DNA from 2 places in the Edwardsiella piscicida genome. Region 1 is predicted to be linked to the other one. Evidence: predicted binding sites of a transcription regulator. Region 1 holds the regulator's gene; the other holds the start of a gene.
The links. The regulator PhoB, encoded in region 1, activates phosphate uptake and scavenging genes when phosphate is short. The targets are predictions, from matches to a motif close to CTGTCATAAAACTGNCNNAT.
Positions count from the first base shown of each region.

Region 1 (15,790 bases):
GTCCTTTATCTGGCCTAGTGTAATAGAGAGCGGGTGCGGGAAGAAGAACTCTTCGCCGGGATCGGCGTCAAATGTCTATCGTTGCCTTGGAAGCGTCACTCATGACTTTACGGTTCAACAGATCGCTTATCGCCCTGCTGCTGGCGGGCGGGCTATTCGGCGCCGCGCCCTCGCTGCACGCCGCCGCCATACAGGATCAATCGCTGCCGGATATCGGCACCACCGCCGGCAATATCCTCAGCATCAATCAAGAGCTGGCGATGGGGGACTTTTACGTGCGCCAGCTGCGGGCCAGCGCGCCGCTGATTAACGATCCCCTGCTCGACGGCTATATCAACCGGCTGGGAGAGCGCCTGGTTTCCCACGCCGACGGCGTGCGCACCCCTTTCCACTTCTATCTGGTTCGCAATGACGACATCAACGCCTTTGCTTTCTTCGGCGGCAACGTGGTGCTGCACAGCGCCCTGTTCCGCTATACCGACAATGAGAGCCAGCTGGCCTCGGTGATGGCCCATGAGATCTCCCACGTCACCCAGCGCCACCTGGCGCGGGCGATGGAGGAGCAGCAGCGCACGGCGCCGCTGACCTGGGTCGGCGCCCTCGGCTCCATCCTGCTGGCGATGGCCAGCCCGCAGGCGGGCATGGCCGCCCTGACCGGCACCCTGGCGGGGGCCCAGCAGGGAATCATCAGCTTTACCCAGCAGAATGAGCAGGAGGCCGATCGCATCGGTATTCAGGTGCTGCAGCGCGCCGGATTCGATCCCCAGGCCATGCCCAACTTTCTGCAAAAGCTAGCCGACCAGTCGCGCTACTCCTCCAAGCCGCCGGAGATCCTGCTGACCCACCCCTTGCCGGACAGCCGCCTGACCGATACCCGCAACCGCGCCAACCAGATGCGCCCCCACCCGGTTCAGTCCTCGCTCGACTACCTGCTGGCCAAGGTGCGCACCCTGGGCATGTACAGCGGTAACGACCTCGACGGCGGCTATCTCAGCAGCGACATGCTGGATACGCTGGCGCGCGGCAACGTGCGCGAGCAGCAGGCGGCACGCTATGGGCGGGCCATCCTGTTCTCTCAGGCCAACAAGTTTGACGACGCGCGCCGCACCCTGCAGCCGCTGCTGACGGCCGATCCCGACAACGTCTGGTATATCGACCTGATGACCGATATCGACCTCAACCAGAAGCAGGCGGCGGCGGCCATCGCCCGTCTGGAGGCCGCGCTGGCAAAAAATCGCAGCGATCCCGTTCTGCAGATCAATCTGGCCAACGCCTATATTCAGGGCGGAAAGGCGTCCCAGGCCTCTCGCCTGCTGTATCGCTATACCTACAGCCACCCCGACGATGTCAACGGCTGGGATCTGCTGGCGCAGGCCAGCGCCGCACAGGGGCTGCGCGACGAGGAGCTGGCCGCCCGCGCCGAACAGCTGGCGCTGACCGGCGAACTGCAGCAGGCGATCGGGCTGTTGGGCAACGCCAGCGCGCTGATGCCCCTCGGCAGCCTGAAGCAGGCGCGCTATGACGCCCGTATCGATCAGCTGCGTCAGCTGCAGGAGCGCTTTAAACAGTACCAGCGCCGCTGATGCTCACGCCCCGGCGCCGCGGGCGCCGGGGAATTTCCCCTAACTACAGGAGCCCCTATGTCCTCCGTCGTTATCTATCACAATCCCCGCTGCTCTAAGAGCCGCGCCACGCTGCAGCTGCTGGAAGAGCGCGGTATCCATCCCGAGATCGTACCGTATCTGGAGACGCCGCCGGATGCCGACGCGCTGCGTGGCCTGCTCGCCGCGCTGGGCTTTGACTCCGCGCGTCAGCTGATGCGACGGGGCGACGATCTGTATCAGCAGCTGGATCTGGACAACCCGACGCTGGACCAGGACGCGCTGATCGCCGCGCTGGTCGCGCACCCCTCGCTGATAGAGCGCCCCATCGTGGTCAACGGCCCGCGGGCGCGCCTGGGCCGCCCGCCGCAGCAGGTGCTGGAAATTCTGTAAATAGCGTTGGGCGCCGGGCGAGTCCGGCGCGCGACATAGATCGCTGCTCGGCTACAGCAGCAGCGTCTCTTTAACGAAGGGGATGGTCAGCTTACGCTGGGCGGCGATAGAGGCCCGATCGAGCTGATCCAGGGTCATAAACAGGGTGCGCATCTCACGATCCAGACGCTTAAGCAGAAAGCGACCCACGTCCTCCGGCAGCTCAAAGCCGCGCAGACGGGCGCGCAGCTGCAGCGCCTGCAGCTTCTCCTCATCGCCCAGCGGCTGCAGCTTATAAATCTGCCCCCAGTCCAGGCGCGAGGCCAGATCGGGCAGCCGCAGATTGAGCTGGCGCGGCGGACGATCGCCGGTGATCAGCAGGCGGGTGCGTCCGCTCTCCTGAATACGGTTATACAGATTGAAGATGGCCATCTCCCAGGCCTCATCGCCGGCGATACATTCGATATTATCGATACAGACCAGCGCCAGCTGCTCCATGCCGTCCAGCACTTCGGGGACAAAGTAGGCCCGCTTATCGAGCGGCACAAACCCGACCGCTTCGCCGCGCTGCGACAGCTCGGCGCAGGCCGCATGCAGCAGATGGCTGCGTCCGCCGCCCTCGCGTGACCAGAAATAGATGTAGGATCCGTGCTCTTGACGTAATGCATTCTGCAGCGCAGCGAGCAGCGCGGCATTCTCCCCCGCGTAGAAACTGGCAAAGGTTTCATCGTCGGGCAGATAGAGCGGCAATGAAAGCTGGGTGGGCGTGTTCAGATTCACCTCAGACATGAACTTGCAAAAAACGCTTTCAGTTTAACACAGAAATGCGCACAGGCATGCGCTAATCACGCCGCGGCGCTAAAAACCCACGCCGGGGCGCGCCCTATCCCCCCACCCGCGGCGCGCCCCGGCGGCGGCCCTACGCGGCGCTAACGCCAGCGCGCCGTCTTCAATATGGAATAGTTCCCCGTCCCCAGGCAGGCCAGCGCCAGGCCACCCACGCCGTAATAGAGCAGGCTCTCAATCGCCGATGCGCCGCTCTTCGTCAGGCTGAAAGTATCGCCAACGTGGACCAAATACCAGGCGAACAGCATCGTAAACGCCATGATCAGGGCCGAAGGCCGAACCAACACCCCCAGCACGATCAGCGCCGGCGCCAGCAGCTCCCCAACGTAGGTGCCGTAGCCGAGAAACGCCGGCAGCCCCTTAGCCGCCAGCAGCGCATTGATGCCCGTCAGGCCGAAGGCAGCTTTATTGACGCCATGAAACAGCATCAGGCCGCCCAGCGTGATACGCAGCAGCAATTTACCGAGATCCTCATTGTGCAACAGATGGTTCAGGCGCAGCAGGAATACATTCATGAGATAAATCCTTTTTCACAGTTAAATATCCTTACGGGCCGGGAAGCCCACTGACGCGGCGCCAACGCCACCCTCACCGAGGAGGAAGATAAATAAAAAGAAGCAGGATCAAGAGAATAGCCAGCGGCGGCAGCGCGCCCTAACGCGCTTAACATAACCACAGGGCATAGAGAAAAGAGGACATTGCGTGCGGTGGATCCGCCCCGCATCATCGCGACGCACACGGGCGGAAAGGAGGGAGCCGGACTCCGCCCGGCTCCCGTCGGCGGCGTTAGATATCCTCCGGCAGCTCAATAATCTCTTCTTCTTTGCGCATCAGGCTGAACAGCTTGAACAGCAGGCTCATCCCGATACCGACGATGGTCGCCAGCGCCATGCCCTTCAGCTCCGCGGCGCCGATGTGCACCTTGGCACCGCTGACGCCGATGATCAGGATGACCGAGGTCAGGATCAGGTTCTGCGCCTTGTTGTAGTCGACCTTGGAGTCGATCAGCACCCGGATCCCGGACGCCCCGATCACGCCATACAGCAGCAGGGAGACCCCGCCCATCACCGGCACCGGGATCACCTGGATCGCCGCCGCCAGCTTACCGACGCAGGAGAGCAGAATCGCCAGCACCGCCGCCCCGCCGATCACCCAGGTACTGTAGACCTTGGTGATCGCCAGCACGCCGATGTTTTCGCCGTAGGTGGTGTTCGGCGTCGAGCCGAAAAAGCCGGAGAACATGGTGGAGAAGCCGTTGGCAAACATGGAGCGGTGCAGGCCCGGATCGCGCATCAGATCTTTCTTCACGATATTGGCGGTCACCACCAGGTGGCCGACGTGCTCGGCAATCACCACCAGCGCCGCCGGCAGGATGGTCAAAATGGCGAACCACTCAAAGCGCGGCGTATAGAAGGTCGGCAGCGCAAACCAGTGGGCCTCTTTGATCGGCGTAATATCCACCACGCCCATAAAGAAGGAGAGCGCGTAGCCTACCAGCACGCCGATCAGGATCGGGATGATGGCCAAAAAGCCGCGGAACAGCACCGAGCCCAGCACCGTCACCGCCAGCGTCACCATGGAGATGGTGATGGTGGTGCCGTCGGCGCGGGCGCCGTCGGCCGGCAGCAGGCCGGCCATATTGGCCGCCACGCCGGCCAGCTCCAGGCCGATCACCGCCACAATCGCCCCCATTGCCGCCGGGGGAAAGATCACGTTCAGCCAGCCGGTGCCGGCTTTTTTCACAATCAACGCCACCAGACAGAACAGCGCGCCGCAGACGATAAAGCCGCCCAGCGCCAGCTCATAGCCTAGCGGCAGCAGCAGCATCACCGGTGAAATAAAGGCAAAGCTGGAGCCGAGATAGGCCGGGATCTTGCCTTTACAGATAAACAGATACAGCAGAGTGCCGATGCCGTTGAACAGCAGTACCGTCGCTGGGTTGATCTTAAACAGAATGGGAACCAGCACGGTGGCGCCAAACATGGCGAACAGGTGCTGAAAGCTCAACGGAATCGTTTGCAGAAGCGGCGGACGCTCGCTGACGCCGATGACGCGACGGGTCATGGTGTATTTCCTCTCTCGTTAATCGATAGTATTGGTGTTTGAAAGGGGCGTGACGCTCCCGGCGTCACGCCAAAAAAAAGCCGACTAACAAGTCGGCTCACGGGTTATTTGGTACCAAATATTTTATCGCCGGCGTCGCCTAGACCCGGAATAATGTAACCCTTATCGTTTAGGCCCCGATCGATGGAGGCGGTGTACAGCTCCACGTCCGGGTGCGCCTTCTCCAGCGCGGCGATGCCTTCCGGCGCCGCCACCAGCACCAGCACCTTGATGGAGCGGCAGCCAGCGTTCTTCAGCAGATCGATGGTGGCGATCATGGAGCCGCCCGTGGCCAGCATCGGGTCGACGACCAGCGCCATACGCTCATCGATGTTGGAGACCAGCTTCTGGAAATAGGGAACCGGCTCCAGCGTCTCTTCGTTACGGTAGATCCCCACCACGCTGATACGGGCGCTCGGCACATGCTCCAGCACCCCTTCCATCATGCCCAGTCCTGCGCGCAGGATCGGCACCACGGTGATCTTTTTCCCTTTAATCTGTTCAACTTCGACCGGGCCGCACCAACCATCAATGGTTACTTTTTCTGTTTCGAGGTCTGCGGTCGCTTCATAGGTCAGCAAACTGCCCACTTCAGAGGCCAGTTCACGGAATCGTTTGGTGCTGATGTCATTTTCACGCATCAAACCCAGTTTGTGTTTCACAAGCGGGTGTTTCACTTCAACGATCTTCATTTTTTTCTCCCATGTAGCTGTTCTGCGCCCAAAAAAATCGCGAGATTATACCGCCTTTTCGCCCGCTTGCCAGAGGAAAAAGCATGATCTCAATCAATAAAGAAACACTCTGTTACCTGTCGTGCGAAAACGTTACCGTCGGGCATTACGGGATAGCAAACGTTTGCTTTGGCTGCTAGAATTGCGCCGCCTGACTTTTTCCGCAGGGTTCGCGGACGCCTCATCGCGCTGCCGACGGACCACGCCTAACCGCCATGGGGATTTACGCAGTGACCGACAAAACCGCTCTCAGTTACAAAGACGCCGGCGTAGACATTGATGCTGGCAACGCTTTGGTTGACCGAATTAAAGGCGTCGTCAAAGAGACCCGCCGACCTGAAGTGATGGGCGGCCTGGGCGGCTTCGGCGCACTGTGCGCGCTGCCGCAAAAATACCGTGAGCCGGTGCTGGTCTCCGGTACCGACGGCGTCGGCACCAAGCTGCGTCTGGCGATGGATCTGCAGCGCCACGACAGCATCGGTATCGATCTGGTGGCCATGTGCGTCAACGACCTGGTGGTTCAGGGCGCCGAGCCGCTGTTTTTCCTGGATTACTACGCCACCGGCAAGCTCGACGTCGATACCGCGGCGAGCGTCATCGGCGGGATCGCGGCGGGCTGTAAACAGGCCGGCTGTGCGCTGGTGGGCGGGGAAACCGCCGAAATGCCCGGCATGTACCACGGCGAAGACTACGACGTGGCCGGATTCTGCGTCGGCGTGGTCGAGAAGTCCCAGATTATCGACGGCAGCCAGGTGCGCCCCGGCGATGCCCTGATCGCCCTGGCCGCCAGCGGGCCACACTCCAACGGCTACTCGCTGATCCGCAAGATCCTGGAGGTCAGCGGCTGCGATCCGCGCACGACCATGCTGGCCGGGCGCCCGCTGGCCGACCACCTGCTGGCGCCGACCCGTATCTACGTCGCCGCCTGTCTGGATCTGATCGCCAGCCATGAGGTGCACGCCCTCGCCCACCTCACCGGCGGCGGCTTCTGGGAGAACATTCCGCGCGTGCTGCCGGCCGGCGCCAAGGCCGTCATCGACGAAGGCAGCTGGCAGTGGCCGGCCGTCTTCGACTGGCTGCAGCAGACCGGCAACGTCAGCCGCCGCGAAATGTACCGCACCTTTAACTGCGGCGTCGGGATGGTAATCGCCCTGCCGCAGGCACAGGTCGACTCCGCGCTGGCGCGCCTGAGCCAATCCGGCGAACAGGCCTGGCTGCTGGGCCATATCGCTGAGGCGCAGGGCGACGAGCCGCAGGTCGAGATCCTGCGCTGAGGGGGCATGCCATGAAGCGTATCGTCGTGCTGATCTCCGGCCAAGGCAGCAATCTGCAGGCGCTGATCGACGCCTGCGCCGCCGGACGGATTCCAGGGCGCATCGTCGCCGTTTTCAGCAACCGCGCCGACGCCCACGGACTGGCGCGCGCGCGCCGAGCCGGCATTGACGCGTGCGCTCTGTGTGCGGATGACTACCCCGACCGCCAGGCCTTCGACATGGCGCTGGCGGCGCAGATCGCCGCCTATCACCCTGACCTTCTGGTACTGGCCGGCTATATGCGCATCCTCTCGCCGGCCTTTGTCCAGCGCTTCGCCGGGCGCATGCTCAACGTTCACCCCTCGCTGCTGCCGCGCTACCCCGGTCTGGATACCCACCGCCGGGCCCGGGACAATGGTGATACCCAGCACGGCGCCTCCGTTCACTTTGTCAGCGACGCGCTGGACGGCGGTCCGGTGGTGCTGCAGGCCCAGGTACCGATCTTCGCCGACGACAGCGTCGCCGAGATCGCCGCTCGGGTGCAGGTACAGGAGCACGCCATCTATCCGCTGGCGGTCGCCTGGTTCTGCAGCGATCGTCTACGACAGCGCGACGGTCTGGCCTGGCTGGACGGACAGGCGCTGCCGCCGCAGGGGTACGCCAGCGATTAGCCACGCGGCGACCGTATCGACGCCGTCGCCCCCTGCAGTTATTAATAAACAGCGGTTATAATATCGTTCCCTATCCGGCGGCCTCGGCCGCCCATTCCCTGCGACGAGAGGAACGATTATGTCCAGCGAGAGTTACGTCAGGTTACATCCCCTGGAACGGGAAGACCTGCCGTTTGTCCACCAGCTTGATAACAACGCCAGCGTGATGCGCTATTGGTTTGAGGAGCCCTACATCGCCTTTGTCGAGCTGGCCGAACTGTACGACAAGCATATCCACGATCAGAGCGAGCGCCGCTTTGTGGTCGAGCAGAACGGCACCAAGATAGGGCTGGTTGAGCTGGTCGAAATCGACCATATTCACCGCCGCGCCGAGTTTCAAATCATCATCGATCCCGCCCATCAGGGACACGGCTACGCCAGCCGCGCGGCGCAGCTGGCCATGGAGCACGCCTTTGCCGTGCTCAACCTGTATAAGCTGTACCTGATCGTCGACAAAGAGAACCACAAGGCTATCCATATCTATAGCAAGCTGGGCTTTGAGGTCGAGGGGGAGCTGATCCACGAGTTTTTCATCAACGGCGAGTACCGCAACGCCATCCGCATGTGCATGTTCCAGCACCGCTATCTGGCCATGTACCGCGCGCCGGCGCCGGGCGTATAGCGCCGCGGTTGGACTTTCCCCCCGCAGACTCGCCATAATAGTAGGGCAATGTTCCGTCCACGGCGGTATCACCGCCGGGCAGCCGCCCCGCGCAGCGCGGGACGGATCGTTTTTGCTTTGGTACTGGAGTCACAATGGGGCAGGAAAAGCGCTATATCGACAAAGAGCTCAGCTGGCTATCCTTCAATGAGCGCGTACTGCAGGAGGCCGCCGATAAAAGCAACCCGCTGATCGAGCGCATGCGCTTTCTCGGCATTTATTCCAGCAACCTGGACGAATTCTATAAGGTGCGCTTCGCCGAGCTGAAGCGCCGCATACTGATCAGCGAGGAGCAGGGCACGGATAACGGCAGTTCACGCCACCTGCTGCAGCAGATCCAGGCCAAGGTGCTCAAGGCCGATCAGGAGTTCGACTCCCTGTACAACGACCTGCTGCTGGAGATGGCGCGCAATCAGATCTTCCTGATCAACGAACGCCAGCTCTCCGAAAACCAGCAGGTGTGGCTACGGCAGTACTACCGCAACCATCTGCGCCAGCATATCACGCCGATCATGCTCGATGAGGAGACCGATCTGGTCTCCTTCCTCAAGGATGACTACACCTATCTGGCGGTGGAGATCGTCAGCGGCCAGCAGACCCGCTATGCGCTGCTGGAGATCCCCTCCGACAAGGTCGAGCGCTTCATCATGCTGCCGCCGGAGACGCCGCGCCGACGCAAGCCAATGATTCTGGTGGACAACATTCTGCGCTACTGCCTGGATGACATCTTCTGTGGCTTCTTCGATTACCACACCCTGAACGCCTATTCGATGAAGATGACCCGCGACGCCGAATACGATCTGGTGACGGAGATGGAGTCCAGCCTGATGGAGCTGATGTCCTCTAGCCTCAAGCAGCGCCTGACCGCCGAGCCGGTGCGCTTTGTGTACCAGCGCGACATGCCCGACGAGCTGGTCAGCCTGCTGACCCGTCGGCTGGGCATCTCCTCCTACGATTCAGTCATCGCCGGGGGGCGTTACCACAACTTTAAGGATTTCATCAAGTTTCCCAACGTCGGTAAGGCCAACCTGCTCAATCGCCCGCTGCCGCGCCTGCGCCACGTCTGGTTCGATCGCTTCCGTAACGGCTTCGACGCCATCCGCGACCACGACGTGCTGCTGTACTACCCCTATCACACCTTCGAGCACGTGCTGGAGCTGCTGCGCCAGGCCTCCTTCGACCCCAGCGTACTGGCGATTAAGATCAATATCTACCGGGTGGCCAAGAACTCCCGCATCATCGAATCGATGATCCATGCGGCCCACAACGGCAAGAAGGTCACGGTGGTGGTGGAGCTGCAGGCGCGCTTCGATGAAGAGGCTAACATTCACTGGGCCAAGCGGCTGACGGAGGCCGGCGTACACGTGATATTCTCGGCCCCGGGGCTGAAGATCCACGCCAAGCTGTTCCTGATCTCGCGCCGCGAAGGCGACGACATCGTGCGCTATGCCCATATCGGCACCGGTAACTTCAACGAGAAAACCGCCCGGCTGTACACCGACTATTCGCTGCTGACCGCCGATGCCCGTATCACCAACGAAGTCCGCCGGGTATTCAACTTTATCGAAAACCCCTATCGCCCGGTTAATTTCGAACACCTGATGGTCTCCCCGCAGAACTCACGCCGCATGCTGTATCAGCTGATCGATCAGGAGATAACCCATGCCCAGGCCGGGCTGAGCGCCGGGATCACTCTTAAGATCAACAACCTGGTAGATAAAGGGCTGGTCGACCGTCTGTACGCGGCCTCCAGCGCCGGGGTAAAAATCCGCCTGCTGGTGCGCGGCATGTGCGCGCTGGTGCCGGGGATCCCGGGAGTCAGCGATAATATCAGCGCCATCAGCATCGTCGATCGCTTCCTGGAGCATGCCCGGGTCTATGTCTTTGACAACCACGGCGATCCGCAGGTCTTTCTCTCATCGGCCGACTGGATGACCCGCAACATCGACTACCGCATTGAAGTGGCGGTGAGCCTGCTCGATCCCCTGCTGCGCCAGCGGGTGCTGGATCTGCTGGAACTGCAGTTCAGCGATACCGTCAAGGCCCGCTACCTCGATCGGGAGCTGAGCAACCGCTATGTGCCGCGCGGCAACCGCCGCAAAGTGCGCTCACAGCTGGCCATCTATGATTACATCCGGGCGCTGGAACATGCCGACGCCCAGCAGGCGCGAGAGCTCCCCGTGCCGCCGACCCATGACTGAACCGGACTGCCTATGCCGCTGATTCCCACTTCGCCCCGTCCGCAGGAGATCGCCGCCGTCGATCTCGGCTCCAACAGTTTTCATATGGTGATCGCGCGCGTCGTCAACGGCGCGCTGCAGGTGCTGGGGCGGCTAAAGCAGCGCGTCCATCTGGCCGACGGCCTGGATCAGCATCAGTGCCTGAGCGAGGAGTCCATGGCGCGCGGCCTGGCTTGCCTGGCCCTGTTCGCCGAGCGCCTGCAGGGCTTTCCGGCGGAAAACGTCTGCATCGTTGGCACCCATACCCTGCGCCAGGCCAACAATGCCCAGGAGTTCCTCAAGCGCGCCGCCAAGGTGATCCCCTATCCCATCGAGATCATCTCCGGCCATGAAGAGGCGCGCCTGATCTTTATGGGCGTCGCCCACACCCAGCCAGAGAAGGGCCGCAAGCTAGTGATCGATATCGGCGGTGGCTCCACGGAGATGGTGATCGGCGAGGACTTTGACCCGATTCTGGTCGAGAGTCGGCGCATGGGCTGCGTCAGCTTTGCCCAGCAGTTCTTTACCGGCGGCGTCATCAGCGCCGCCGGTTTTCAGCGCGCCCGCCTGGCCGCGGCGCAAAAGCTGGAGAACATGGCCTGGCAGTACCGCATTCAGGGCTGGAGCGCCGCGCTGGGCGCCTCCGGCTCCATTAAGGCGGCCTATGAGGTTCTGGTCGCCATGGGCGAAAAAGATGGGCTGCTCACTCCGGCGCGTCTGGCGATGCTGTGCGACGAGGTGCTGCGCTACGACCACGTCGATCGCCTGCGTCTGCCGGGGCTGTCCGAGGATCGCCGCCAGGTCTTCGTTCCGGGGCTGGCCATTCTGTGCGGGGTGTTCGACGCGCTGGCGATAAAGCAGCTGCGCCTGTCGGACGGCGCGCTGCGCGAAGGGGTACTGTATGAGATGGAGGGGCGTTTCCGCCACCAGGATATCCGCAGCCGCACCGCGCTCAGCCTGGCCGAGCACTACAATATTGACCGTGAGCAGGCCCAGCGCGTGCAGGCCAGCGCGCAGCAGCTCTACGCGCAGTGGATGGTGCAAAACCCGCGGCTGGTGCATCCGCAGCTAGAGGCGCTGCTCAACTGGGCGGCCGCGCTGCACGAGGTGGGGCTGAGCATCAACCACAGCGGCATGCAGCGCCACTCGGCCTATATCCTGCAAAATACCAATCTGCCCGGATTCACCCAGGAGCAGCAGCTGATGCTGGCGACGCTGGTACGCTGCCAGCGCAAGGCGCTGCGGCTGGAGGAGCTGCCGCGCTTCACCCTGTTTAAGAAAAAACAGTATCTGCCGCTGATCCAGATCCTGCGTCTGGCTACCCTGCTCAACAATCAGCGCCAGTCCACCGCGCCGCCCGCGACGCTGCAGCTGGAGACCCATGGTTTTCAGTGGGTGCTGCGCTTCCCGTCCCACTATCTGCGGCAAAATAGCCTGGTGCAGCTGGACGTGGAGAAGGAGCAGGCGTATTGGCGCAGCGTCGACGGCTGGAGCCTGGTGATCGAAGCGCAGCTAGAGGACTAGCGCGCGCCGACGCGCACGCGAGCCCGCGCTAATCAGGCCGACGGTGCGCCGTTGAACACCAGATGGGACGGCAGGGTAAACGCGAAGCGGGTTCCCTGCCCGAGAGCGCTATCGATCGCCAGCTGCGCCTCGTGGTGCTGCAGCGCATGCTTGACGATGGCCAGTCCCAGCCCGCTGCCGCCGGTGCGGCTAGAGCGGGAGCGGTCGACCCGGTAAAAGCGCTCGGTCAGATGGCTGAGGTGCTCCTGAGCGATGCCCGGCCCATTGTCCTGCACGCTAAAGTAGGCCCCCTGCGCGGTGCGCTGCCAGCATACCCTAATCTGCGTTCCCGCCGGCGTATGGTTGATCGCGTTATACACCAGGTTAGAGACGGCGCTGCGCAGCTGCTCCTCGTTGCCGCGCACCCGCAGGCCATCATCAATGCTAAAGCGTAGCGTGTGCTGGCCGTCGCTCAGCGCGTTGGCCTCGCGCTCCAGCATATGCAGCATCGCCGGGACATCGACCACCGCGCTGAGATCGATGTCCGGCGCCGCCTCAATCCGCGACAGCACCAGCAGCTGCCGAACCAGTCCATCCATACGCTGCGCCTGCGCCTGCATGGTCAGCAGCGCCTTCTCCCGCTGCGGCGCCGGCATGGCATCGTCGCCAAACATCTCCAGATAGCCCTGCAGCACCGTCAGCGGCGTGCGCAGCTCATGGCTGACGTTGGCAAAAAAGTTGCGCCGCGCGCCCTCCAACTGACGCTTTTGGGTCACATCGCGCGCGATCATCAGCATCTGCCCCTCGCTGTAGGGCATCAGGCGAAACTCCATATAGCGCCCGCTGTTCAGGTGCAGCGTCAGCGGCCGAGCGTAGTCGGCGTCGCCCAGATAGCGGCTAAATTCGGGATAGCGCAGCAGATTGCGGATATTCTGCCCATTATCCTCCGGCCAGCGGAACCCCAGCAGATGCTGCGCCAGATGGTTACACCAAAAGATGTTGCCCTCATCGGTCAGCATCACGATGGCATCGGGCAGCGACTCCGCCCCGCTGCGGAAGCGTTTGATCAGCAAAGCCAGCTCACGCCGCCGCCGCCGATTGCGCTGCTGCATCTGATACAGCCCGTAAAACAGCGGCTCCCAGCTGCCGCGCCCGCTGGGCGGCGTCATGCTGCGATCCACCCACAGCCAGTGGGAGAGCCGCAGCTGATTCCAGCCGTGCCACAGCAGCAGCAGGCACAGCGCCGACAGTAAAAACCAGGGTAAATAGCCGAACAGCGCACCGAGCAGCAGCGCCGGCACGCAGCACAGCAGCAGCTCAGACAGCAGCGTCTTCCAGGAGAGTTTATCTAGCACAGTCAGAACTCCGTCGCCGATCAGAAACGGGCGGAGAAACGGTAGCCGGTACCGCGCACGGTCTGCACCATGCGATCGTGCCCGCTGCCCTCCAGCGCCTTACGCAGACGGCGAATGTGGACATCGACGGTACGATCCTCCACATACACGTTAGTGCCCCAGACATGATTGAGCAACTGTTCGCGGCTGTAAACCCGCTCAGGGTGAGTCATAAAGAAGTGCAGCAGTTTAAATTCGGTCGGCCCCATCTCCACCGCGTCGTCCTGGGCCGTCACCCGGTGCGAGACGGGATCGAGGCTCAGCCCCTGCAGGTTGATGGTCTCCTCCAGCGCCATCGGCGAAATGCGGCGCATCACCGCCTTGATCCGCGCCACCAGCTCTTTGGGTGAAAACGGCTTGGTAATGTAGTCATCGGCGCCCACCTCCAGACCGCGCACCCGATCTTCCTCTTCGCCGCGCGCCGTCAGCATCATCACCGGAATCTCCCGGGTCGCCGGCTCCCGCTTCAGCTGCTTGATAAGCTGGATACCCGAGCCGCCGGGCAGCATCCAGTCCAGCAGAATCAGATCGGGGTAAGGCTCGCACAGCTGGCTTAACGCACCGTCATAGCTCTCCGCCTCCAGCGGCTGATAGCCGTTCTGCTCCAGAACGAAACTCACCATATCCCTGATGGGCGTTTCATCTTCTACGACTAAAATGCGTATGCTCATACTGACTTCCCGGTTAATTGTCATCCGCTGCAATTATGCGTCATTTTTATGACAGATTTATGAAAAAAAAGAGATCCCCTCTCGCCGCCGCGGCCAACGGGTTGGCGCCCTTTTGTCGCGCCGGGTATACTGGCCGCCATATCCTCCGCCCGCCGCCGCGGGCGCGCCCTCCGTTGCCAAGCAAGGGACACCATGCGTCTGATCCATACCTCCGACTGGCACCTTGGCCAGCATTTCTACGGTAAAAGCCGCGCCGATGAACACCGTGCGTTTCTCGACTGGCTGCTGCTGCAGGCCGAGCAGCAGCAGGCCGACGCCATCATCGTGGCCGGCGATCTGTTCGATACCGGAACGCCGCCCAGCTATGCCCGTGAACTGTACAACCGCTTTGTGGTGGCGCTACAGGGACGCGGCTGTCAGCTGATCGTCCTGGCGGGTAACCACGACTCGGTGGCGACCCTCAACGAATCCCGCGAGCTACTGGCCTGCCTGCATACCCAGGTGATCGCGGGCGCCCACGCCGACGATGCGCCGCTGCTGCTGCGGCGACGCGACGGCAGCCCCGGCGCCATCCTGTGCGCCGTTCCCTTTCTGCGACCGCGCGACCTGCTGCAAAGCCGCGCCGGCCAGTCCGCCGCGGAGAAGCAGCTGGCGCTGCAGCAGGCCATCAGCGATCACTACCACGCCCTGTATCAGCGTGCGCTGGCGCTGCAGGCCTCGCTAGCGCAGCCGCTGCCGATCGTCGCCACCGGCCACCTGACCACCGTCGGCGCCAGCGGCTCCGAATCGGTGCGCGATATCTATATCGGCACGCTGGATGCCCTGCCGGCCAGCGCCTTTCCCCCGGCAGACTATATCGCCCTGGGGCACATTCACCGCCCGCAGCGGGTCGGTCACGCGGAGCATATTCGCTACAGCGGCTCCCCGATCCCCCTGAGCTTTGACGAGTTGGGCAGCAGCAAAAGCGTCTGCCTGGTGACCTTAGCGTACGGCAGCGCGCCGCAGATAACCCAGCTGCCCATCCCCCAGACCCAGCCGATGCGCCTGCTCAAGGGCTCGCTGACGGAGATTGGCGCAGCCATGGAGGCCCTGCGCCCACTGGCGACGGACAAGCCGGTCTGGCTGGACATCGAGATCGACAGCGACGGCTGGCTCAGCGAAAGCGAACGCACGCTGCAGCAGCAGGCGGAGACGCTGCCGGTGGAGATCCTGCTGCTGCGGCGCAGCCGTGAGCAGCGTCAGCGCGCCCTGACCATGCAGGCCGGCGAGACCCTGAGCGAGCTGACCCCCGACGACGTATTTAGCCGACGCCTGGCGCTGGAGCAGGAGAGCGATCCTCAGCAGCAAGCGCGGGCGCAGCGGCTGTTCCAGCAGGTGCTGCAGGAGATAACGCTAGACCCCGATACCGAGGAGACGCAGGCATGAGGATCCTCAGTCTACGCTTTAAGAACATCAACTCGCTGCGCGGCGAGTGGAAAATTGACTTCAGCGCCCCCCCCTTCTGCGATAGCGGGCTGTTTGCCATTACCGGCGCCACCGGCGCGGGAAAAACCACCCTGCTGGACGCCATCTGTCTGGCGCTGTACCACCAGACCCCGCGTCTGGACACCATCTCCGCCAGCCAGAATGAGCTGATGACCCGCGGCACCGCCGAATCCTTGGCCGAGGTGGAGTTTGAAGTCAAGGGGATAGGCTACCGCGCCTTTTGGAGCCAGCGGCGCGCCAA
Region 1 covers NZ_CP090968.1:1,176,586-1,192,375, reverse strand. The annotation lists gene bepA (beta-barrel assembly-enhancing protease) at 102-1,583, shown strand; gene arsC (arsenate reductase (glutaredoxin)) at 1,641-1,994, shown strand; gene hda (DnaA inactivator Hda) at 2,046-2,762, opposite strand; gene L1P05_RS05315 (DoxX family protein) at 2,903-3,334, opposite strand; gene uraA (uracil permease) at 3,606-4,883, opposite strand; gene upp (uracil phosphoribosyltransferase) at 4,988-5,614, opposite strand; gene purM (phosphoribosylformylglycinamidine cyclo-ligase) at 5,884-6,927, shown strand; gene purN (phosphoribosylglycinamide formyltransferase) at 6,939-7,577, shown strand; gene speG (spermidine N1-acetyltransferase) at 7,696-8,238, shown strand; gene ppk1 (polyphosphate kinase 1) at 8,373-10,478, shown strand; gene ppx (exopolyphosphatase) at 10,491-12,020, shown strand; gene phoR (phosphate regulon sensor histidine kinase PhoR) at 12,053-13,354, opposite strand; gene phoB (phosphate regulon transcriptional regulator PhoB) at 13,375-14,064, opposite strand; gene sbcD (exonuclease subunit SbcD) at 14,257-15,489, shown strand; gene L1P05_RS05260 (AAA family ATPase) at 15,486-15,790, shown strand, end outside.

Region 2 (15,790 bases), 1.2 Mb from region 1:
GCCCGTTCGGGTAGCCCGCTGGTGATTGGCCGAGGGATGGGGGAGAACTTTCTGGCCTCCGATCAGCTGGCGCTGCTGCCGGTTACCCGTCGCTTTATCTTCCTGGAAGAGGGGGATATCGCCGAGGTGACTCGCCATAGCGTGACCATCTTTGACGCCGCCGGCGCGCCGGTGGCGCGTGCCGAAGTTGAATCCAATGTGCAGTATGACGCCGGGGATAAGGGTGCTTATCGCCACTACATGCAGAAAGAGATTTACGAACAGCCGCAGGCGATCAAAAACACCCTTGAAGGGCGCTTTAGCCACGGTCAAATCGATCTGCAGGAGCTGGGAGAGGCCGGTGAGCGCCTGCTGTCGCAGGTTGAGCATATCCAAATTATTGCCTGTGGAACGTCATACCACTCCGGTATGGTGGCCCGTTACTGGTTTGAAGCGTTGGCTGGCGTTCCCTGTGATGTCGAGATCGCTTCTGAATTCCGCTACCGTAAATCGGCCGTGCGTAAAAACAGCTTGATAATAACGCTATCTCAATCAGGTGAAACGGCCGATACGCTGGCGGCGCTGCGCCTGTCCAAAGAGATTGGCTACTTGGGATCGTTGGCGATTTGTAACGTAGCCAGCTCCTCGCTGGTGCGCGAATCCGATTTGTCGCTGATGACCCGCGCCGGCACGGAAATCGGCGTAGCGTCAACCAAGGCCTTTACTACACAGCTGACGGTATTGCTGATGCTGGTGGCGCGTATTGGTCGTCTACACGGTATGTCTGCGGAGGCGGAGCAGGAGATTGTCCATGCCCTGCAGGCGTTGCCGAACCGTATTGATCAGATGCTTTCGCTGGATCGTAGCATTGAAGCGCTGGCCGAAGATTTCCTGGATAAGCACCACGCGCTGTTCTTAGGGCGAGGCGATCAGTATCCGATCGCGATGGAAGGGGCGCTGAAGCTGAAGGAGATCTCCTATATTCATGCCGAGGCCTATGCCGCCGGTGAGCTGAAGCATGGTCCGCTGGCGCTGATCGACTCCGATATGCCGGTGGTGGTGGTGGCGCCGAATAACGAGCTGCTGGAGAAGCTAAAGTCCAATATTGAAGAGGTGCGTGCTCGCGGCGGTCTGCTGTACGTTTTTGCCGCCCAGAGCGCCGGGTTTAGCGAAAGTGAAGGGATGCGCATTATCGCTCTGCCGCATGTGGAAGAGGTGATTGCACCGATTTTCTATACGGTGCCGCTGCAGCTGCTCTCCTATCATGTCGCCCTGATCAAGGGGACCGACGTCGATCAGCCGCGTAACCTGGCTAAATCGGTTACCGTAGAATAAAGCGCGATCGTGAGTTATCAGGGGATGCTTAGGCATCCCCTTTTTACAGATAGCGCTATTAGCGGGAAAGGGTAGACGATAAATAGCGTAACCACCATAGCGGTTTCCACCAGCGTTTTTCCGTTGGCAGCGTCGTCGGAAATACGCTGTGGCGGTAGATAACCTTCCATTCAAAATTAAGAAAAATGCGGCTGTGGCCATATTCATCGCCATAAGTTTCGCACTCTTTTCGCTTTTGTAAGTCAACTGGCGTATTGGCTGATAAATCGCGTGTCAGGCTATGATAGCTTTTTTCACGATCGAGCACTCTTTCATAGCAAATAATTTTCTTTGGCAGATATTTTTGTCGAGAACCATGATATTTATGATATTTAACAAAACGGTAATCTTCTGCACCGTAGTTACCGGCAAACTCTTCGTCATAGCCAAAGTGGCGAAAGAAACGCGCGCGTGACATAAAAAATAGATTGGAATGGCCTTTGTACAGTCCCCGCTCAGGGCTTCTCCTGTATATCTTATAGAAGTTACGTCCAGGATTTTTCGCGTTGATCAGGTACGCAAAGGTTTCGCTAGGCAGTTCATGATCCAAATCGGTCAGCAAGATTTTATCGGATTTTGCATAGGTAACACCCAGATTACGCGCGCCGGCCTGATTCCATTTAATATCCTCGGTTATCTTTAACCAAGTAATATTTAAGTCAATGCTACCTACGTCGTAGGTTATCGGTGAGCCATCATCGACAATAATAAACTCCACGGCGCTACGGATAGACAACGGTAAACTTTCATACTTTCGTAGCAGTGAAAAGACAGATTCAATACTTTTCTGATTGCAATAAAAGTGTGTCACATAAGACACTTTAATATGTTGTTTGTCATTGTCTTGGTGAATCATTTAGCGGTTATCCTGTGAGCATAGCCATGAGATGAGCGGTTTGGTCCATTATCACATGGATAGTGGTTAATATCATCAACGATAGTAATATGTGTTTGTTGTATCTCGCAAAATTTAATATATAGTCAGCCGCGATTTGTCTGAGGGTATCACGTTTTCTACTGGCCGTAGCGTAGACGACCGCCGCGCCGACGGCGGACCCCGCAGTCTGTCGCGCGGCGTGCGCCCTGGCCCCCCGCTGACTGTAATAAAACTGTCATAATCCATACATTTTACTGTCATCAAACTGCCTTATTTTGCTACCTGCACCATACTTGATCCGATCGTTCATACGTTAGATGAATAACACTTCCCAGGAGGGAATATGAAACTGATGCGTACCGCTGTCGCCGGGATTGTCGCCGCGACCGTCTCCCTGAGCGCCATGCCTGCCTTTGCGGCGGAGAGCCTGACCGGTGCCGGTGCCACCTTCCCTGCGCCGGTTTACGCCAAGTGGGCAGACTCCTATCAGAAAGAGACCGGTAATAAAGTAAACTATCAAGGCATTGGCTCCTCCGGCGGTGTGAAGCAGATCATTGCTAACACCGTTGACTTCGGCGCCTCCGATGCGCCCCTGAGCGAAGAAAAGCTGGCGGCGGACGGCCTATTTCAGTTTCCGACGGTTATCGGCGGCGTGGTGATGGCCGTTAACCTGCCGGGTATTACGTCGGGCGAGCTGACGTTGGACGGTGAAACGCTGGGTGATATCTACCTGGGTAAAATTAAGAAGTGGAACGACGCGGCAATCGCTAAGCTGAACCCGGGGGTTAAACTGCCGGATCAGGCGATTGCCGTGGTGCGCCGCGCCGATGGTTCTGGCACCTCGTTTGTCTTTACCAGCTACCTGAACAAAGTCAACGCACAGTGGAAGAGTGACGTCGGCGCCGGCTCCACCGTTAACTGGCCGACGGGCCTGGGTGGAAAAGGTAACGATGGCGTTGCCGCCTTTGTACAGCGTCTGCCGGGCGCCATCGGCTACGTCGAGTATGCCTATGCCAAGCAGAATAAGCTGGCCTACACCAAGCTGATCTCCTCCGAGGGGCAGGCGGTCAGTCCGACGGAGGTCAGCTTCAGCAATGCGGCAAAAGGCGCCGACTGGAGCGCATCTTTCGCTCAGGATCTGACGAATCAGCCCGGCGATAACGTATGGCCGATCACCTCGACCACCTTCATTCTGGTTCATAAAGAATCCAGCAAGCCTAAGCAAACGGCAGAGGTGCTGAAGTTCTTCGATTGGGCCTACAGTAAAGGGGCTAAGCAGGCTAACGATCTGGACTATGCGACCCTGCCGGCGTCGGTGGTGGAGCATATTCGTACCGCCTGGAAAAGCAGCGTTAAGGACAGCGGCGGCAACGCGCTGTACTGATCGCTTTTTGGCACGCACCGTGCGGTGCGTGCCGTACCGTGACCGTTTAAGAAGAGATACGCATGGCTGATTCGCCTTTGTCTAATAAACAGCCGATGATAAAAGCGCCGAGTAAGCTTGGTGACGTCATTTTTGGGATGCTGGTCAAACTGGCGGCCCTGATTACGCTATTGCTGCTGGGGGGGATCATCGTTTCGCTGATCGTCGCTGCGCTGCCCAGCATGGAGAAGTTTGGCTTTGCATTCCTGTGGAGCAAAGAGTGGGATGCGCCTGCGGAGCAGTTTGGCGCGCTGGTGCCTATCTACGGCACGCTGGTTACCTCTCTTATCGCGCTGATCATCGCCGTTCCGGTCAGCTTCGGTATTGCCCTGTTTCTGACGGAGCTGGCGCCGGGATGGCTACGTCGCCCGCTAGGGGTGGCGATTGAGCTGTTGGCGGCGATCCCCAGCATCGTTTACGGCATGTGGGGACTCTTTATCTTTGCCCCGCTGTTTGCTGAGTATTTTCAGATCCCGGTGGGCAACGTGCTCTCCGGTATTCCCATCGTAGGTACCCTGTTTTCCGGTCCGGCGTTCGGTATCGGCATCTTGGCGGCGGGGGTGATCCTGGCGATCATGATCATCCCCTATATTGCGGCGGTGATGCGCGATGTGTTTGAGCAGACGCCGGTCATGATGAAAGAGTCCGCCTATGGCATCGGCTGTACCACCTGGGAGGTTATCTGGCGTATCGTCCTGCCGTTCACTAAAAATGGGGTGATCGGGGGCGTCATGCTGGGGCTGGGACGCGCGCTGGGGGAGACCATGGCGGTCACCTTTGTTATCGGTAATACCTACCAGCTCGACAGCGTTTCACTGTATATGCCGGGCAACAGTATTACCTCGGCGCTGGCCAATGAGTTTGCTGAGGCGGAGTCTGGACTGCATACCGCGGCGCTGATGGAGCTTGGACTGATTCTGTTTGTGATCACCTTCATCGTGCTGGCGCTGTCCAAGCTGATGATTCTGCGTCTGGCGAAGAACGAGGGACGTTAATATGGCAACGATGGACGTACAAAATCCGCAGAAGCTGGCGGAATCCCGTCGCCGCATGCAGGCCTGGCGCCGCCAGAAAAATCGTATTGCGCTGTGCCTGTCGATGGGCACGATGGCCTTTGGCCTGTTTTGGCTGGTGTGGATCCTGCTATCCACCTTTACTCGTGGCCTGGACGGCATGTCGCTGGCGCTGTTTACCGAAATGACGCCGCCGCCGAATACCGAAGGCGGCGGTTTGGCAAACGCCATCGTTGGCTCGGGGCTGCTGATCCTGTGGGCGACGGTGATCGGCACGCCGCTGGGGATCATGGCGGGCATTTATCTGGCGGAATACGGCCGCAACGGCTGGTTTGCCAACGTGACCCGTTTTATTAACGATATTCTGTTATCTGCGCCCTCTATCGTGGTCGGGCTGTTCGTATACACCATTGTGGTGACCAAGATGCAGCACTTTTCCGGCTGGGCCGGGGTGATCGCGCTGGCGCTGCTGCAGGTGCCGATCGTTATCCGCACCACGGAGAATATGTTGAAGCTGGTGCCGGACAGCCTGCGTGAGGCGGCCTATGCGCTGGGGACGCCCAAGTGGAAGATGATTTCAGCGATTACCCTGAAAGCGTCCGTGTCGGGGATTATTACCGGGGTACTGCTGGCCATCGCCCGTATCGCCGGCGAGACGGCGCCCCTGCTGTTTACGTCGCTCTCCAACCAGTTCTGGAGCACCGACATGATGCAGCCGCTGGCCAACCTGCCGGTCACCATCTTCAAGTTTGCCATGAGCCCGTTTGCGGAGTGGCAACAGTTGGCCTGGGCCGGCGTCCTGCTGATCACGCTGTGCGTTCTGCTGCTGAATATCGTCGCCCGCGTGATTTTTGCCAAGAAAAAACACTAATTTTGGGGCGCTGCCGCAGCGGCGCTGCTAACAGAGAGAAAAACGATGAGTAATGTAGTGACAGACCCGACCAACAGTAAAATTCAGGTGCGCGATCTGAACTTCTATTACGGAAAATTCCACGCGCTGAAGAATATCTCGCTGGATATTGAGAAAAACAAAGTGACGGCCTTCATCGGTCCCTCCGGCTGCGGTAAGTCGACGCTGCTGCGTACCTTTAACAAGATGTTCCAGCTTTACCCGGAGCAGCGCGCAGAGGGGGATATTTTACTGGATGGTCAGAATATCCTGACCGACAGCCAGGATGTCGCGCTGCTGCGCGCCAAGGTGGGGATGGTGTTTCAGAAGCCGACGCCGTTTCCCATGTCCATCTACGACAATATCGCCTTCGGCGTACGCCTGTTTGAAAAGCTGTCGCGGGCCGATATGGATGAGCGGGTGCAGTGGGCGCTGACCAAGGCGGCGCTGTGGAGTGAGACGAAAGATAAGCTGCACCAAAGCGGCTATAGCCTGTCTGGCGGCCAGCAGCAGCGTCTGTGTATCGCCCGCGGCATTGCTATCCGTCCGGAGGTCTTACTGCTGGATGAGCCCTGCTCTGCGCTGGACCCTATTTCGACCAGCCGTATCGAGGAGCTGATCACCGAGCTGAAGCAGGACTACACCGTGGTGATCGTGACCCACAACATGCAGCAGGCGGCGCGCTGTTCTGATTACACTGCATTTATGTATCTTGGTGAACTAATTGAATTTAGTGATACAGATAAGCTGTTTACCGCCCCTGCACAGCGGCAGACGGAAGACTATATTACCGGTCGCTATGGCTGATGGTTTTTAGGAAGGGAACATGGATAATCTGAATTTAAACAAGCACACCTCCGGTCAGTTTAATGCCGAGCTTGAATATATCCGCACCCAGGTAATGAGCATGGGCGGGCTGGTAGAGCAGCAGCTGACGGATGCGATCACCGCCATGCATAACCAGGATGCCGATCTGGCGCGCCGGGTGGTCGAGGGGGATGCCAAGGTCAACATGATGGAGATCGCCATCGATGAGGCCTGCGTTAAAATTATTGCCAAGCGTCAGCCTACCGCCAGCGATCTGCGCCTGGTGATGGCGATTATCAAAACGATCTCCGAGCTGGAGCGCATTGGTGACGTTGCGGATAAAATCTGCCGCACCGCGCTGGAGAAGTTCTCCCAGCAGCATCAGCCGCTGCTGGTTAGCCTGGAGTCCCTGGGACAGCATACCGTGCAGATGCTGCACGATGTGCTGGATGCCTTTGCGCGCATGGATCTGAATGAAGCCATCCGGATTTATCGTGAAGATAAGAAGGTCGATCAGGAGTATGAAGGCATTGTGCGTCAGCTGATGACCTACATGATGGAGGACTCGCGTACCATTCCCAGCGTATTGACGGCGCTGTTCTGCGCCCGCTCTATCGAGCGCATCGGCGATCGCTGCCAGAATATCTGCGAGTTTATTTTCTACTACGTCAAAGGGCAGGATTTCCGCCATATCGGCGGGGACGATCTGGAACAGCTGCTGACAGATCATCGCCGGGTGGACGAGGCATAACGTCCTACGCCGCCGCACGTTAAACTGTATCGGGCCGCCTATCAGGGCGGCCTTGTTTTATGCGTCGCGGGTCAGCTGCCAGCCGCGCTGGCGCCACAGCTGCGGGAGCTGGCGCAGATCGTCAAAGGCGGTGACCAGCGGATGGTCGATCGCCGGATTGTGGGGGTCGGCGCAAAAGTAAAATACCGGGATACCGGCCGCAATACCGGACTGTGCCCCGGCCGGCGAGTCGTCCACCAGGATGCACTCACCGATATCGACCCCCATATCGTGGGCCGCGTGGAGCAATAAATCCGGCTGGGGTTTCCAGCGCTGAATATCGTAGCCGCTGTACAGGCGATCGCCGAAGAAGGGTAGCATTCCGGTGGCGCCAAGGGAGCTTTGCATCTTACTGACCGGCCCATTGGAGGCGGTGCACATGGGGACGCAGACTTGGCTTAACAGCTCGCGGGCGTGGGGGATCGGCTGGAGCTCGCTGTCGAACAGGCGTGCTACCTCGGCGCGGTAGTGGGACTCCATCTCGGCGCGATCGGCCGTAAACGGATGACGCCGCTGTATCACGTCGATGATTTCGTACAGCCGCACACCTTTGAATTCGCGATAGATGTCTTCCAGCGATAGCGTGATCCCATAGCGGGAGAACATACTGACATAGGCTTTACTGCAGATAATTTCGCTGTCTACCAGCGTTCCATCACAGTCGAAGAGAATACAGCGGATACTGCTCATGGGCGTCCTTTTTGGCCGGTCGGCGCGGAGAGGCCCGCGCCGTATCAACGTTATTTTCGTCCTAGTTTAAACGCTCTCCTCCGCGATGCGAACCTCGGTAAAGCGGAAGTGGTCTACATCATAAAGCCCGAGGCTGGTCAGCTTGAGCGACGGGATCACCGGTAGCGAGAGAAACGCCATCTGAATAAACGGTTCATTCAGGGTCATACCGCAGTCGCGGCAGGCCTGTTTTAGCGCATCGATGACATCGGCAATCTCTGCCGCCGATCGCGAGCTCATCAGACCGGCGATGGGCAGGGGGAGATGGGCTACGACCTGCCCGTCGGCGACGACACACAGCCCACCGCCGTCGTCGATCAGCTGATTGACCGCTAACGCCATCTCTTCCGGACGGTGGCCGATGGCCACAATATTGTGGCTGTCGTGGCTGACGGTGGCCGCCAGCGCCCCCTTGCTCAGGCCGCTGTTGTGCAGCAGGCCTAGCGCCGGCGCTCTTTGCTGACCATAGCGCTCCATCACCGCAATGCGGCATACGTCCGGCGTATCAAAGCGATCGCCCAGCCAGCGTACCGTTCTGGCCGGGGTGATGAGCTCGTTGGGGATTAGCTGAATTGCGCGATAGTCGGCGCCCTGCGTCAGCGGCAGCGTCAGATCCTCGGCGCGGAGTGGGGCTCGCCGTAGGGTATTGTGCTGCGGTGGGCAGCTGACCTGCTGGCGCGTCGGCGCGCTGTGCAGCAGCTGCTGCGCATCGATGGCTTTACCGCCGGCAAATACCTGGCGAATGGCTACCCGATCAACGTCATCCAGCAGGACGATATCCGCCTTTTTCCCCGGCGCGATCAGCCCCAGGCGCTTGAGGCCAAAGTGGCGCGCCGCCGACCAGCTGGCGACGCGGTACGCGACGTGTGGCGCGATGTGATGCCGTTGGATCAGGCGACGGATCAGCGCATCGATGTGCCCTTCGTGCGCGATCTCCCACGGATTACGGTCATCGGTGCACAGCATGCACTGCGGGCTGTTGAACTCGCTGATCAGGGGCGCCAGCGTATCCAGGTTGCGCGCCGCGGAGCCTTCGCGGATCATCAGCGCCATGCCCAGCGCCAGCTTTTCCCGTCCCTCTTCCAGCGCTAGCGTTTCATGGCAGTTTTCCACTCCGGCGGCCAGATAGGCATTCAGCGCTTTGCCGCTCAGCATGGGGCTATGGCCGTCCAGCGTCAGGTGGCGGAACGCATCCAGCTTATCGAGAATCTGCTCATCGCCAGCAATGACGCCGGGAAAGTTCATCATCTCTGCCAGCCCCAGCACGTGGGGATGCTCGCGGTAGGGCAACATCGCTGTCAGGGGAAACTCTGCGCCGTTGATATCGGTTCCGGCCAGCGCCGGCACACAGGAGCTGATCTGTATGAACTGGTTTTGCTGCGCGCCCTCGGCGCAGCGCAGGAACCATGCCAGCCCTTCTTCTCCCATAACGTTCACGATCTCATGAGGGTCACACACGATCGTGGTGACGCCGAGAGGCAGGGTGACGCTTTCGAAGGTGATCGGCGTCATCATGCTGGACTCGATGTGCAGATGGGCGTCGATAAAGCCGGGAACGGCGACGGCGCCGCCGGCGTCAATGCGCTCCAGGGCCGCGGCACAGGCGTAGGCCGGCCCGACGCCGGCAATGCTGTCGCCGCTGATGAGGATGGGGCCCGGCAGGGTTCCGCCGTTGATGAGATCCAGCAGGAAAACATTGTCGATGATGAGATCGGCAGGCTGATCGCCGCGTGAAACGGCCAGAAGACGCAGCATCGCAGCGCGGGAAAGCGATTGCGTATGTTTGTGATGAATATTTTCCATGTGGGTCACCTTACGGCCATTAGCTTTATCATTTTGATATTAAAGCGATTTTATCTGTCTATTGTAGCGATTTTATGTATATAAGCGTTTGCGTTACATCACATTGGCTGATCGGTGGCAAAAAAACAGCAAAAAAAGGATGTGACAGACATCAACATTTGGCATTTTTAGTATAGGATAGCCATCCAAGACACTATACGGATTTCATGTATGAGCCAATCCACGTCCAATACCGCCCAATCCCGGGGCGTATTCGAGCGCGTCTTTAAACTGCAGGCGCATGGTACCACCGTCAGGACCGAAGTGATTGCCGGTTTCACCACGTTCCTCACCATGGTGTACATCGTCTTCGTTAACCCGCAGATCCTCAGCGCCGCAGGCATGGATACCCAGGCCGTGTTTGTGACGACCTGTCTGATTGCCGCCTTCGGCAGTATTCTTATGGGGTTGTTAGCCAACCTTCCGGTCGCGTTGGCGCCGGCGATGGGGCTGAACGCCTTCTTTGCTTTCGTGGTCGTCGGGGCGATGGGACTCTCCTGGCAGATCGGGATGGGCGCCATTTTCTGGGGCGCCGTCGGTCTGCTGCTGCTGACGATATTCCGTATCCGCTATTGGATGATCGCCAATATTCCGCTGAGCCTGCGGGTGGGGATCACCAGCGGTATCGGTCTGTTTATTGCGATGATGGGGCTCAAAAACGCCGGTATCATCGTGCCGAACCAGGATACGCTGGTGACGGTGGGGGAGCTGACGTCGCACCATGTTCTGCTGGGGGCGCTGGGCTTTTTCATCATCGCTGTTCTGGCGTCGCGTAACATTCACGCCGCGGTGCTGGTATCGATTGTGGTGACAACGGCTATCGGTCTGCTGCTGGGTGACGTGCAGTACAGCGGCATTTTCTCTATGCCGCCCAGCGTGACCAGCGTGGTCGGCCAGGTCGATTTGAGCGGAGCGCTGAATATCGGTCTGTCCGGCGTTATCTTCTCCTTTATGCTGGTGAACCTGTTCGACTCCTCGGGCACGCTGATTGGCGTTACGGATAAAGCGGGCCTGACGGACGTCAACGGTAAGTTTCCGCGCATGCAGCAGGCGCTGTATGTCGACAGTATTAGCTCCGTTGCCGGTTCTTTCATCGGCACTTCCTCTGTGACCGCCTACATTGAAAGCTCCTCTGGGGTCTCCGTCGGCGGGCGCACCGGGCTGACCGCCGTGGTGGTGGGGCTGCTGTTCATGCTGGTGATCTTCCTCTCTCCGCTGGCGGCGATGGTGCCGGGGTATGCCGCCGCCGGGGCGCTGATCTATGTCGGCGTGCTGATGACCTCCAGTCTGGCGCGGGTTAAGTGGGACGATCTGACCGAGGCGGTGCCGGCGTTTATTACTGCGGTGATGATGCCGTTCAGCTTCTCGATCACTGAGGGGATCGCGCTCGGCTTTATCGCCTACTGCGTGATGAAGGCGGGCACGGGACGCTGGCGTGAGATTAGCCCCTGCGTGGTGGTGGTGGCGCTGTTGTTTGTGCTGAAGATAGCGTTGGTTGATGCGCACTGATCCACGCGATGAAGCGCAGCAGCGACAGGGAGGGCATTAGCCCTCCCTGTTTGTTTATGGCGTACGGCGATCGTCCATAAGCCAGCGCAGCGGCTGGCTATAGCGTTGTTGCCACCGTGGCTGGCTGTCAACGTCGCTGTCAAAGCGGGTGCGCTGGACCTGATTGGTCGGGCTGAACAGACGATCGAGCCCGGCAACCTGCCGCTGCGCCGCGGCGTTGTGTGCAAAGTCGACCAGGTAGATGCGTCGGTTATTCAGCGGGGTATCCGCGGCGGCTATCTCCCCCTGGGGCGCGATCAGCAGCGCGCCGGCGTACTGTGACGGTGAGTCCTGCAGCAGGCGCGCGGCGTGCAGGGCGCCCTGGCCGCTGCCTACCAGGTAAATGCGGCGCGGGTTGACGGTGGTCTGCGTCTGTAAATCATTCAGGGCACGCTGCACGGCGCGTTGGGTACTCTGAGCATTAACGGTGGACCAGCGAAAAGCGGACTCAGACAGCTGCTGAGTTCCATTGATCTCAACGTAGGCTACGCCAAGCTGGCGGTAGAAAGCCCGCTTTTCAGCGTCGAGCTTGGCCGACTGCGCAAAGGCGTGCAGATAGACAATGACTGGCCAGCCCTCTTTGGGGGATGCACCGCTCGGAATGGCAAAAAACGGGCGTGCCTCCTGTTCACGGGCAAAGGCGAGGTAGCGTCGCTGGGTCTCCGCCAGTATTTGTCTGAAGGCCGGCCGTGAATGTAGCGGAATAAACGCCGGATTTTCCAGCAGGTGATAGTAGTACCAGTAGCCCCGCCGCACGCTTATCTGCAGGTAGCGTTCGGCCATCTCGGGGTTGCCCTGCGCCGCCAGCGCGCTGGCTATCTGATAGGGCGCCCAGCAGCTGCGTGGATCGTCGTCCATGACGCTCAGGTACATACCGATGGCGATCAGGTGGTTATCGATCTGCTGTCCGCGCAGATCGCCGCTGTGCGGCAGAGCTCTCTGACGCAGGCTCTCCGGCAGCGGCAGCGGCAGCGGCTGCTCGCCGTCGGGGAGACGGCTGGCGTTGACGCCCGGGATCAGCAGCAGCGTTAGTAGCGCAAGGCCATAGACACCCATATGAATAATAAATCCTTTTTATCAAACATGTCGGTGGTTTGCCCGCGCCCCGTGCGCGGTATGTCAGCTGGATACCGTCTGTAGCGGAACATGGCTGGTAAAGCGTAGAAACGTTGGTAATAGCTCCAGCGCCTGGCGTTTCTCTCTATCGACGTTGGCCAAGCGCCCGTTGGGCTGCATATACCAGTAGTGCAGCCGCTGCAGCGAGGGCGAGCGGCTGCAGGCCCAGGCGATATCGTTGTGTATCGCGCTCAGGGTTTCTACCTGCGGCGTAGCGCTTGAGCGCAGCTTTCCCGCGCCGGGCTGGATCCGCAGGGTATCGAGTCCGCTATTGCCGAGGCCGGATATTTTCAGTACCGATTGACGGATGGCCCACAGCTGGGTGATCGCCTCCAGTCTATCCTCTTGGCGTGCGATCCAGACTTTTTCCGTATTGCTCAGGTACTGTTGCTGCAGGGGGACAAACCCGCCCTGGCGAGCGCGGATAACCTCAATATCCAGGCCTACCTTACCGGTACATCCCAGCATCACCCCGACGATGTTGCCGCCATAGGCCAGGCTGAAGTCGGGCAGGCTGGGATCGATAAAAAAAGGGCGTCCGCGGCAGTCGATCGCCGTCCGCGGCAGTTTACTGTGGCCATACAGAATGGCCATCAGCTCCGCCAGCGCAACCCGGGCGTGCAGAAAACGCTCACGCCGCTTGGGGGAGTAGTGGAGTGAGGTTGCGATGACGTCTTCTGTGAGTCGATGGACGTCCAGTGGGCGATGCTCTGTGTTCCACCAGACAAAGTGGCTTTCCATAGTCACTCCCTATACTGCCGATCATCATGATGCGTCAGGCGGTAAAGATCGGTGTATTTACCGGTGTTCGTCCAGCATGCCTGTCACATGGCGGTTGTATAACCCCTAGAATTATTTATCCTCTAACGATATTTGATAATCATCATGTATGTAATGTGTGGCATAGCGCACTGATTTGGTCACCGCGCTAGCGATGAAGGCGAGATAAGAGGAGATATACAATGGAAAAGAAGGCGTAAGCCTTGGCTGCGATGGGGGCTGCTGGCGCTGGTGGCTGTCGCGATCGGCTGCACGCCGCTGCGCACGCTGAGCGGCGATCTGGCGGCGCTGCAGCGTCTGCTGGGGGAGATGGGATTTGTCTATGGCGCGCTGGGCTATATGATCCTGTTTATTGCCGCCTCGCTGATGCTGTTTCCGGGCAGTATTTTGGTGATCGCGGCGGCGATGCTGTTTGGGGTATGGTGGGGAACGCTATTTTCGCTGCTGGCGGCGACGCTGGCATCTGCCTGCGCCTTTCTGCTGGCGCGGTATTTGGGGCGTGACTGGCTACAGGCCCGCTTTGGATCGCGCCCGCTGTTTCAGCGGATCTCGCTGGGGATGACGCGCTATGGCGTCGACTTTTTGATTTTTACCCGCCTGGTGCCGCTGTTTCCTTACAATATTCAAAACTATGCCTATGGGCTGACGGACATCGGCTTTTGGCGATACACCTTGATTTCAGCGTTAACGCTGCTGCCGGGGACATTTCTCTACAGCTATATGGCGGCAACGCTGGCGCAGCGTGGGGTGACTTGGCAGGTTAGCGTAGAGCTACTGCTGTGCGGTCTACTGCTGTTTGCCATTACCCAGGCGGCGCGCCAGGTATATCGCCACTGTCTGAGTGCGGTACGCGATAGCTCGGATCCGCTATCGGGCGACTGAGGTTGTGCGAGGAGAGAAGAATGGATAGCCATCAGCTGTTTTGCCAAGAGATGGCCGGCGTGAAACTGCTGGTCTCGGATCGCCGGGTGTCGACGGCGCATGCAGCTCCCCCCAGCGAGGCGCAGTTGGCCCGGCGGGCGGCGGCGCCGCAGGCCTTGGACGCGTCAGTGGACTCTCTCTCGATGGCGTCGGTCGAGATGCTGCGCCCGTGCGATCTGCTGGGATTTAAGCGAGAGGGGATCCAGGACGGGGTTTATCGGAAGCTGCGGCTGGGTAAATATGCGCTGCAGGCGGTGCTGGATCTGCACCGTTATACGCTGGTTGAGGCGCGTACTGCGCTGCTGCAGTTCGTGGCGGACTGCATGGCGCGAGACGTTCGCACGGCATTGGTATTGCACGGCAAAGGGGAGCGCAGCCAGCCCCAGGCGCTGCTGAAGAGCTATGTCAGCGCCTGGCTGCCGCAGATCCCTGACGTCATGGCGATACACAGCGCCGATAGGCGCCACGGCGGCAGCGGGGCGCTCTATGTCTTACTGCGTAAGAGCGAGCGGCGTAAGGCGGATAACCGCGAGCGTCACCAAAAACGGCGAGGATAACGCCGGACGGGCCAGCGTTCGCTTTGGCGCAGCCTCACTTGCCGATGCAGAAGCTGGTGAAGATGCGCCCCAGCAGATCGTCAGAGGTAAACTCGCCGGTGATCTCGCTGAGCGACTGCTGCGCCAGACGCAGCTCTTCGGCCAGCAGCTCGCCGGCCATGGCACCGAGCAGCTGATCTTTTCCCTGCTGCAGATGCAGAGCGGCCTGATCCAGCGCCTGCAGGTGACGGCGGCGCGCCAGAAATCCCCCCTCCAGACTGGTATCAAAGCCCATGCTGCGCTTGAGGTGATCGCGCAGTACGTCGACGCCAGCGCCGGTGCGGGCCGACAGGCGGACCAGCGTATGGCCGTCGCCGTCGCTGATCCCCAGCGGCTCACCGGTTACGTCCGCCTTATTCCGCACCACGGTAATCGGCAGGCTTGCCGGCAGACGCGCGATAAAATCGGGCCAGATGGCGGCGGGATCGGTGGCGTCGGTGGTGGTGCCGTCGACCATAAACAGGACGCGGTCGGCCTGTTCAATTTCCTGCCATGCGCGTGCGATCCCAATGCGTTCGACTTCGTCGCTGGCCTCGCGCAGCCCGGCGGTATCAATGATGTGGAGCGGCATGCCATCGATATGAATATGCTCACGCAGGACGTCGCGAGTGGTCCCGGCGATATCGGTGACGATAGCCGCCTCTCGTCCGGCCAGCGCGTTGAGCAGGCTGGATTTCCCGGCGTTGGGACGCCCGGCGATCACCACTTTCATCCCCTCACGCAGCAGGCTGCCCTGGCGTGCTTCCGTGCGCACGCCGGCCAGCGAATCCATCACCGCATTCAGCTGAGCCTCCACCTTTCCGTCGGAGAGAAAGTCTATCTCTTCATCGGGAAAGTCGATGGCAGCCTCGACGTAGATGCGCAGGTGGATCAGGGACTCGACCAGCTGATGGATGCGCGCCGAGAAGACGCCCTGCAGCGAGTTGACCGCCGAGCGCGCCGCTTGCTCTGAGCTGGCGTCGATAAGGTCGGCAATCGCCTCGGCCTGCGCCAGATCCATTTTGTCGTTGAGAAACGCGCGTTCGGAGAACTCCCCTGGACGCGCGATGCGTAGCCCCGGCAGCTGCAGAATACGCTTTAACAATAAATCGAGGATCACCGGCCCG
Region 2 covers NZ_CP090968.1:3,742,304-3,758,093, forward strand. The annotation lists gene glmS (glutamine--fructose-6-phosphate transaminase (isomerizing)) at 1-1,314, shown strand, start outside; gene L1P05_RS17075 (glycosyltransferase family A protein) at 1,373-2,209, opposite strand; gene pstS (phosphate ABC transporter substrate-binding protein PstS) at 2,574-3,614, shown strand; gene pstC (phosphate ABC transporter permease PstC) at 3,677-4,648, shown strand; gene pstA (phosphate ABC transporter permease PstA) at 4,650-5,537, shown strand; gene pstB (phosphate ABC transporter ATP-binding protein PstB) at 5,583-6,362, shown strand; gene phoU (phosphate signaling complex protein PhoU) at 6,382-7,113, shown strand; gene yieH (6-phosphogluconate phosphatase) at 7,171-7,842, opposite strand; gene adeD (adenine deaminase) at 7,909-9,684, opposite strand; gene L1P05_RS17115 (NCS2 family permease) at 9,895-11,232, shown strand; gene L1P05_RS17120 (TPR end-of-group domain-containing protein) at 11,287-12,327, opposite strand; gene L1P05_RS17125 (4'-phosphopantetheinyl transferase family protein) at 12,391-13,128, opposite strand; gene L1P05_RS17130 (TVP38/TMEM64 family protein) at 13,399-14,049, shown strand; gene smrA (DNA endonuclease SmrA) at 14,070-14,645, shown strand; gene mnmE (tRNA uridine-5-carboxymethylaminomethyl(34) synthesis GTPase MnmE) at 14,680-15,790, opposite strand, start outside.
Region 2: the regulator PhoB is predicted to act here: its motif matches at 2,452-2,471, upstream of pstS (phosphate ABC transporter substrate-binding protein PstS).